Regions from separate parts of the Streptomyces sp. NPDC048338 genome, predicted to be linked through region 1. Evidence: riboswitches for the same ligand, from Rfam matches in the RefSeq annotation. Region 1 holds a riboswitch; each other region holds the start of a gene.
The links. Region 1 has a riboswitch for cobalamin ahead of ACGFZF_RS32485 (energy-coupling factor ABC transporter permease). Riboswitches for the same ligand answer to the same signal wherever they lie in the genome.

Region 1 (2,251 bases):
GCGCACAGGGTGAGACCGAAGCCGAGAACGGCCTTCTCGGCAGGATGACGGCGGCGCCAGCGACTGCTGTGCGCCGCCGCGTCGATCGGCAGCATCCGTGACTACTCGTCGCCGGGCGGCGCCGCCGCGGGCTTCACGGACATCGCCGTCGCCGACTTCGCCGGGGATTCCGCCGGAGCGCCGGAGGGCGCCGTCGTGCCGTCCGGTGTCGCCTGGGCCGCCGCGCGGGCCTCGCCCTGCCTGCGGCCCTTGCGCAGGCCGAAGTAGTACGCGAGGACACCGGCGCCGAGCGCGGCCTGGAGCGCGAACAGCGCCGACTCGATCTCGCCGGACGGCGGCTCGTAGAGCGGGCTGAACCACGGCTCGTAGTCCGGCTGGAGCTCGGTGATGGCGGTCTCCGCCTCGGCGTCGGCGCCGGTGAACGGCTCCTCCTTGTGGTCGCCCAGCCCCAGCAGCAGGGGCAGTACCGCCAGCGCGGCCACCACGAGCAGCAGCAGCGTGTTGATCTTCGCGTTCCTGCTCATCGGCCGACCGCCTCCGTGCTCTCGCTCTTCCGGCCCGCGGGGAGGAGCACGCCCAGCCGGGCCAGCTCCCCCTTGCTCGACTGCGCGAGCAGACGCATCACGAGCACCGTCAGCAGGCCCTCGCTGACCGCGAGCGGGATCTGCGTGACGGCGAAGATGCCGCCGAACTTCGCCAGCGCCCCGGCGAAGCCGCTGCCCGGGTCGGGGAACGCCAGCGCCAGCTGCACGCTGGTGACGCAGTAGGTGGAGAGGTCGGCGACGAAGGCGCCGAAGAAGACGCTCACCATCAGCGGGACGTCGAACCGCCGCAGCAGGCGGTACGTCCCGTACCCGGCCCACGGGCCGACGATCGCCATCGAGAAGGCGTTGGCGCCCAGGGTCGTCAGCCCGCCGTGCGCCAGGAGCAGTGCCTGGAACAGCAGGGTGATGGTGCCCAGTACCGCCATCACGGGCGGCCGGAAGAGGACGGCGCCCAGCCCCGTACCGGTCGGGTGCGAGCAACTGCCCGTCACCGAGGGGATCTTGAGGGCGGACAGGACGAACGTGAAGGCGCCGGAGGCGCCGATCAGCAGCGTCGACTCGGGATTGGCCTTCACCTCACGGGTCAGCGCACGGACACCGTGGACGACGAAGGGGGCGGCTGCGACGCCCCAGGCGGCCGCGTGCACAGGGGGCAGGTACCCCTCGGCTATATGCATGGTTGGGAGACCCTCTCCAGCACCTCGTGGATGGACAACGCACCTTGGCCGGTCTCCTGGCTGACGGTCATGACGCCCGGACTCCGCCTTCCCACACCGCCCGCGGCAGCCCGCGGTGGTGCAGTGGCTTCCCTGGGGACCTCCCAGGGCGTGGAGCCGGACCTCCCGATCACAGTGGCGAGGGCCGCACCGGTACTGCACCGGTTTCCCGTACACCAAGGCCCTGCGACATTAGTGCGTTGACCAGGTACATCACAACACGGTGGTGTGCCGGCACGGCCCGTGACGGGCGGTCGGGCCGCCCGCCGGGCCTCATGCCTTCCGGTAGGTGTACGCCTCCGAGGCCGCCGCCTCCACGGCGTCCAGGTCCCCGCCGGCGCTCGCCGTCACCAGGGCGGCGACGGCTCCCTCGACGAACGGCGCGTCGATCAGCCGGGCCCCCGCGGGCAGTTCGTCGCCCTCGGCGAGGAGGGCCTTGACGGTGAGGACGGCGCTGCCCAGATCGACGAGCAGGGCCACACCCGCGCCGCGGTCCGCGGCCTCGGCCGCCGCGGCGATCAGCTCCGCGCTGGTGCCGAGACCGCCGTCCGGAGTGCCGCCCGCGGGCAGGATCGGCGCGGACGGGCCGCCTCCGGCCAGACCCTGGGCGAGTGCGGCGACGGCCGCCGCCACCGGCCCGCTGTGGGAGACGAGGACGATGCCGACCTGCCCGGTCATGCCGCCGCCTCGTCGAGCGCGGCCATCAGCAGTGCGGACGAGGTGGCTCCGGGGTCCTGGTGCCCGACGGAACGCTCGCCGAGATAGCTGGCCCTGCCCTTGCGGGCCCGGAGGGGCACGGTCGCGAGGGCGCCCCGCTCGGCCGCCTCCCGCGCGGCACCGAAGGACTCGCCCAGTGCCTCGGCCGCCGGCAGGAGGGCGTCGAGCATGGTCTTGTCGCCGGCCTGCGCCCCGCCGAGCCGCGCCACGGCCGAGACCCCGGCGTCCAGCGCCTCGGCGAACCGGGCCCGGCTCACGGCCGGTTCGTCGCCC
Region 2 (2,251 bases), on a different contig from region 1:
GTGAGGGAGGGCGGCGGCTGGTACCGGCACTCCGCCGACCGGCACGCGTACCTGCGCAACGAGAACGGCCTGCGCGTCGAGCTGGCCGCCCCGCTGTCCGTGGGAAAGGACCTGCTGCGGGAGGCCGCCGCCGAGGCGCACCGCGCCGACGACGCCGAACTGGACGCGGTCCTGCCGCGGCGGACGAGCGGGAGCGGGCCCGTCGAGCGCGGCGACCTGCCACCGGTCGGCGACGGAGCCCCCGACAACGGAGTGGGCGCGAGCGGCTGAGCGCGGCACACTGCCTGGATGGACTTCACCATCAGGGCGGTACGGCCCGAGGAGTACGACGCCCTCGGCGAGGTCACCGCGCGGGCCTTCCTCGACGACGGGCACCTCGACTTCGGCGAGGACGACGACTACCTGCGCCTGTTGCGGAACGTGGCCCGGCGGGCCGCGGAAGCGGAGGTGCTGGTGGCGGTGGACCGCGCCGGCACGGTGCTCGGCGGCGTGACCTTCGTCGCCGGCGGGGAGTGGGCCGACATCGCGCGCGAGGGCGAGGCCGAGTTCCGGATGCTCGCCGTGGCGAAGGGCGCCCGCGGCCGGGGCGTCGGCGAGGCCCTCGTCCGGGCCTGCGTGGAGCGGGCGCGCAGGACACCGGGATGCCGGCGGCTGGTGCTCTCCACCCAGTCGCGCATGTCCGCCGCGCACCGGATCTACGAGCGGGCGGGCTTCGTCCGTACCCCTGACCGGGACTGGAGCCCGCTGGCCGACATGGATCCCCTGCACACCTACGCGTTGGAGCTCTGAGCACGGAACGACACAACATGTGGGGGGTGTCTCCAGGGGCGCCCCCCACATGTATGCTCGTGCTCGCTGTCGCCGCAGGGGAATCCGGTGCAAGTCCGGAACTGTCCCGCAACGGTGTGCTTATGGCGTTTTCATCCGCCAGGTGAGTCCGAAGACCTGCCGACAGTGCGCCCGGTCCGTCCGTTCCGGGTGTCACAGACGTCCGGGCCTCGCGGAGTGGGCCGGTGGCGCGGCGCACCCTGCGTACGGGTGCCCGGCTGCCCGCTTCCCCCGCCGGCCCCGAGCCGAGCGAGGGAGAGCCCCCACGTGACCATCGCGCCCGCCGATCCGGCCGCAGCGATCGAGAGCGACGGACCCGGGACCGTGCTGCTGCGGATCCTGACCGACCTCACCGCCGATCTCCCCGACACCGACCCCGGCAAGGTCGCCGCCGCCGCGCTGCGCGGCCGGAGCGCCGGCTCGGACGAGGCGGAACTGCGCGAGCTGGCCACCGAGGCGGCCGCCGGCCTGATCGCCGAGGACCCCGCGTACTCCCGGCTCGCCGCCCGGCTCCTGACGATCACCATCGCCGACGAGGCGGCGGGTCAGGGCGCGGTGTGCTTCTCGGCCTCCGTCGCCGTCGGCCACCGCGAGGGTCTGATCGCCGACCGTACGGCCGCGTTCGTCCGGCTGCACGGCGCGACGCTCGACGCGACGGTGGACCCGGCCGGCGACGACCGCTTCGGCTACTTCGGCCTGCGCACCCTGTACTCGCGCTACCTGCTGCGCCACCCGATCACCCGCAAGGTCGTCGAGACGCCCCAGCACTTCATGCTGCGCGTGGCCGCCGGGCTCGCCGAGGACAACTCGACGCGCGCGCTGGACGAGGTCACCGCGCTCTACGGCCTGATGAGCCGGCTCGACTACCTGCCCTCCTCCCCCACGCTCTTCAACTCCGGCACCCGCCACCCGCAGATGTCGTCCTGCTACCTGCTCGACTCTCCGCTGGACGAGCTGGACTCCATCTACGACCGGTACCACCAGGTCGCGCGTCTCTCGAAGCACGCGGGCGGCATCGGCCTGTCGTACTCCCGCATCCGCGCCCGCGGTTCGCTGATCCGCGGCACCAACGGGCACTCCAACGGCATCGTGCCGTTCCTGAAGACGCTGGACGCCTCCGTCGCGGCCGTGAACCAGGGCGGCCGGCGCAAGGGCGCCGCCGCCGTCTACCTGGAGACCTGGCACGCGGACATCGAGGAGTTCCTGGAGCTGCGCGACAACACCGGCGAGGACGCCCGGCGCACGCACAACCTGAACCTGGCGCACTGGATCCCGGACGAGTTCATGCGCCGGGTCAACGCCGACGCCCCGTGGTCGCTGTTCTCCCCGGCGGACGTGCCCGAGCTGGTCGACCTGTGGGGCGAGGAGTTCGACGCCGCCTACCGCGCCGCCGAGGCGAAGGGCCTGGCCCGCAAGACCATGC
Region 3 (2,251 bases), on a different contig from region 1:
GGTTCGAGCATCATGCCGGGCAAGGTCAACCCGGTGATCCCCGAGGTCGTCAACCAGGTCGCCTTCGAGGTGATCGGCAACGACATCACGATCACCATGGCCGCGGAAGGCGGCCAGCTCCAGCTGAACGCCTTCGAACCGGTCATCCAGCACGCCCTGTCGAAGAGCATCACCTCGCTGCGCGCCGCCTGCCTCACCCTGGCGGAGCGCTGTGTCTCGGGCATCACCGCCAACACCGAACAGCTGCAGGCGACCGTGCGGAACTCCATCGGCCTGGCCACCGCCCTCAACCCGCACATCGGCTACACCGCGGCCACCGCCATCGCCCAGGAGGCGCTGCGGACCGGGCGGGGAGTCGCCGAACTCACGCTGGAGAAGGGGCTGCTGCCCGCCGAACGCATCGCCGAACTGCTCAGCCCGGAGCGGCTGACCGGCGTGACACCGCACCGCGGGTAAGGAGCCCGAACGCCGGCGGCCCGACCGCGATTCCCGGCCAACTCGCCTCCGTGGCGGCGGACCCGCTCGCGGGCCGACTAGGGTGGCGGGCGCAACTGGTTCGCGCCCGTCCGCCAGACGGGACGCGTCGCAAGAGGGAACCCGGTGGGAATCCGGGACTGCCCCGCAGCGGTGAGTGGGAACGACCGCCGTCATACGCACTGGACCTGTACGGGTCCGGGAAGCGACGGCCACTAGGTGTCCGCCTCGGAGAGAGGCGGGCGTGCCCGCGAGTCCGAAGACCTGCCCGTTGCCCGCGCGCGACCGTTCGCGCGCGGACATCCCGGTGACCTCGAGGGCGGGTCGGCGTACAGAGCGGGCGAGCCGCCCCGAACCGATGTGCATGCGTCCGGCATGACACGGCTGGCGGCCACGGTCCGTTCGTCCACGCACCCCTTCGCGCCCTCGTCCCGTCGCCGGGACGCATGGAGACACGCTCGCGAAGGAGAGTTCCGTGACGACAAGGGCGACACGAAGGGCCGCGGCGACGGCCACCCTGTACGGGTACCCCCGCCACGGCCGGGACCGGGAACTGAAGAGGGCCGTCGAGGGCTACTGGCAGGGCCGGGTCGACGCCGAGTCCCTTCACAGGACCGGCCGGGACCTGCGGCGCGCCACCTGGATGCAGCTCGCCGACACCGGCATCACCGAGGTGCCGACCGGCGACTTCTCGTACTACGACCACGTGCTCGACACCAGCGTCATGGTCGGCGCCGTGCCCGAGCGCCACCGGGCCGCCGTCGCGGCCGACCCGCTCGGCGGCTACTTCGCGATGGCGCGTGGCACGCAGGAGGTGGCGCCGCTGGAGATGACGAAGTGGTTCGACACCAACTACCACTATCTGGTCCCCGAACTCGGGCCCGACACCGTCTTCACCGCCGACTCCGCACGGCAGGTCGCGGAGCTGCGCGAGGCGCGGGCGCTCGGCCTCACCGCCCGGCCCGTCCTGCTCGGCCCTGTCACCTACCTCCTGCTGGCCAAGCCGGCTCCCGGCGTCCCCGGCGACTTCCGGCCGCTCACCCTGCTCGACCGGCTGTTGCCGGTGTACGCGCAGGTCATGGCCGACCTGCGGGCTTCGGGCGCCGAGTGGGTGCAGCTCGACGAGCCCGCCCTCGTCCAGGACCGCACCCCGGCCGAACTGAACGCGGCCGCCCACGCCTACCGCGAGCTCGGCGGGCTCACCGACCGGCCCCGGCTGCTCGTCGCCTCCTACTTCGACCGGCTCGGCGCCGCGCTTCCCGTCCTGGCGAAGGCCCCCGTCGACGGCCTGGCCCTGGACTTCACCGGCCCCGCCGCCGCCAACCTCGACGACCTCGCCGCGGTCGGCGGGCTGCCCGGCAGGCGCCTGGTCGCCGGGGTCGTCGACGGGCGCAACATCTGGATCAACGACTACGAGAAGTCCCTCGCCCTCCTCGGCACCCTGCTGGGGCTCGCCGGGCGGGTCGACGTCGCCGCGTCCTGCTCGCTGCTCCACGTGCCGCTCGACGCCACGGCCGAGCGGGGCATCGACCCCCAGGTGGCACGCTGGCTCGCGTTCGCCCGCCAGAAGACCGGCGAGATCTTCACCCTCGCCCGCGGTCTGTCCCGGGGCACCGGGGCGATCGCGGCGGAACTCGCCGCCAACCGCGCCGCCCTCGCCTCCCGTTCGACGTCCGCGCTGACCCGCGATCCGGCGGTCCGGGCCAGGGCGGCGGCCGTCGGGGAAGCCGACCTCAGGCGCCCCCAGCCGTACTCGCTGCGCGCGGCCGCCCAGCGG

Region 2: linked by a shared signal. The riboswitch ahead of ACGFZF_RS26780 (ribonucleoside-diphosphate reductase subunit alpha) and the one ahead of ACGFZF_RS32485 (energy-coupling factor ABC transporter permease) in region 1 are both predicted to bind cobalamin.
Region 3: linked by a shared signal. The riboswitch ahead of metE (5-methyltetrahydropteroyltriglutamate--homocysteine S-methyltransferase) and the one ahead of ACGFZF_RS32485 (energy-coupling factor ABC transporter permease) in region 1 are both predicted to bind cobalamin.

Annotation. Positions count from the first base shown of each region.
Region 1 is NZ_JBICYQ010000016.1:155,354-157,604, reverse strand. Features, by position in the region: gene cbiQ (cobalt ECF transporter T component CbiQ) at 1-95, opposite strand, end outside; gene ACGFZF_RS32490 (energy-coupling factor ABC transporter substrate-binding protein) at 102-524, opposite strand; gene ACGFZF_RS32485 (energy-coupling factor ABC transporter permease) at 521-1,222, opposite strand; cobalamin riboswitch at 1,251-1,485, opposite strand; gene ACGFZF_RS32480 (PTS-dependent dihydroxyacetone kinase phosphotransferase subunit DhaM) at 1,535-1,939, opposite strand; gene dhaL (dihydroxyacetone kinase subunit DhaL) at 1,936-2,251, opposite strand, start outside.
Region 2 is NZ_JBICYQ010000012.1:148,710-150,960, forward strand. Features, by position in the region: gene ACGFZF_RS26770 (hypothetical protein) at 1-270, shown strand, start outside; gene ACGFZF_RS26775 (GNAT family N-acetyltransferase) at 289-789, shown strand; cobalamin riboswitch at 830-968, shown strand; gene ACGFZF_RS26780 (ribonucleoside-diphosphate reductase subunit alpha) at 1,096-2,251, shown strand, end outside.
Region 3 is NZ_JBICYQ010000005.1:392,654-394,904, reverse strand. Features, by position in the region: gene aspA (aspartate ammonia-lyase) at 1-456, shown strand, start outside; cobalamin riboswitch at 588-740, shown strand; gene metE (5-methyltetrahydropteroyltriglutamate--homocysteine S-methyltransferase) at 950-2,251, shown strand, end outside.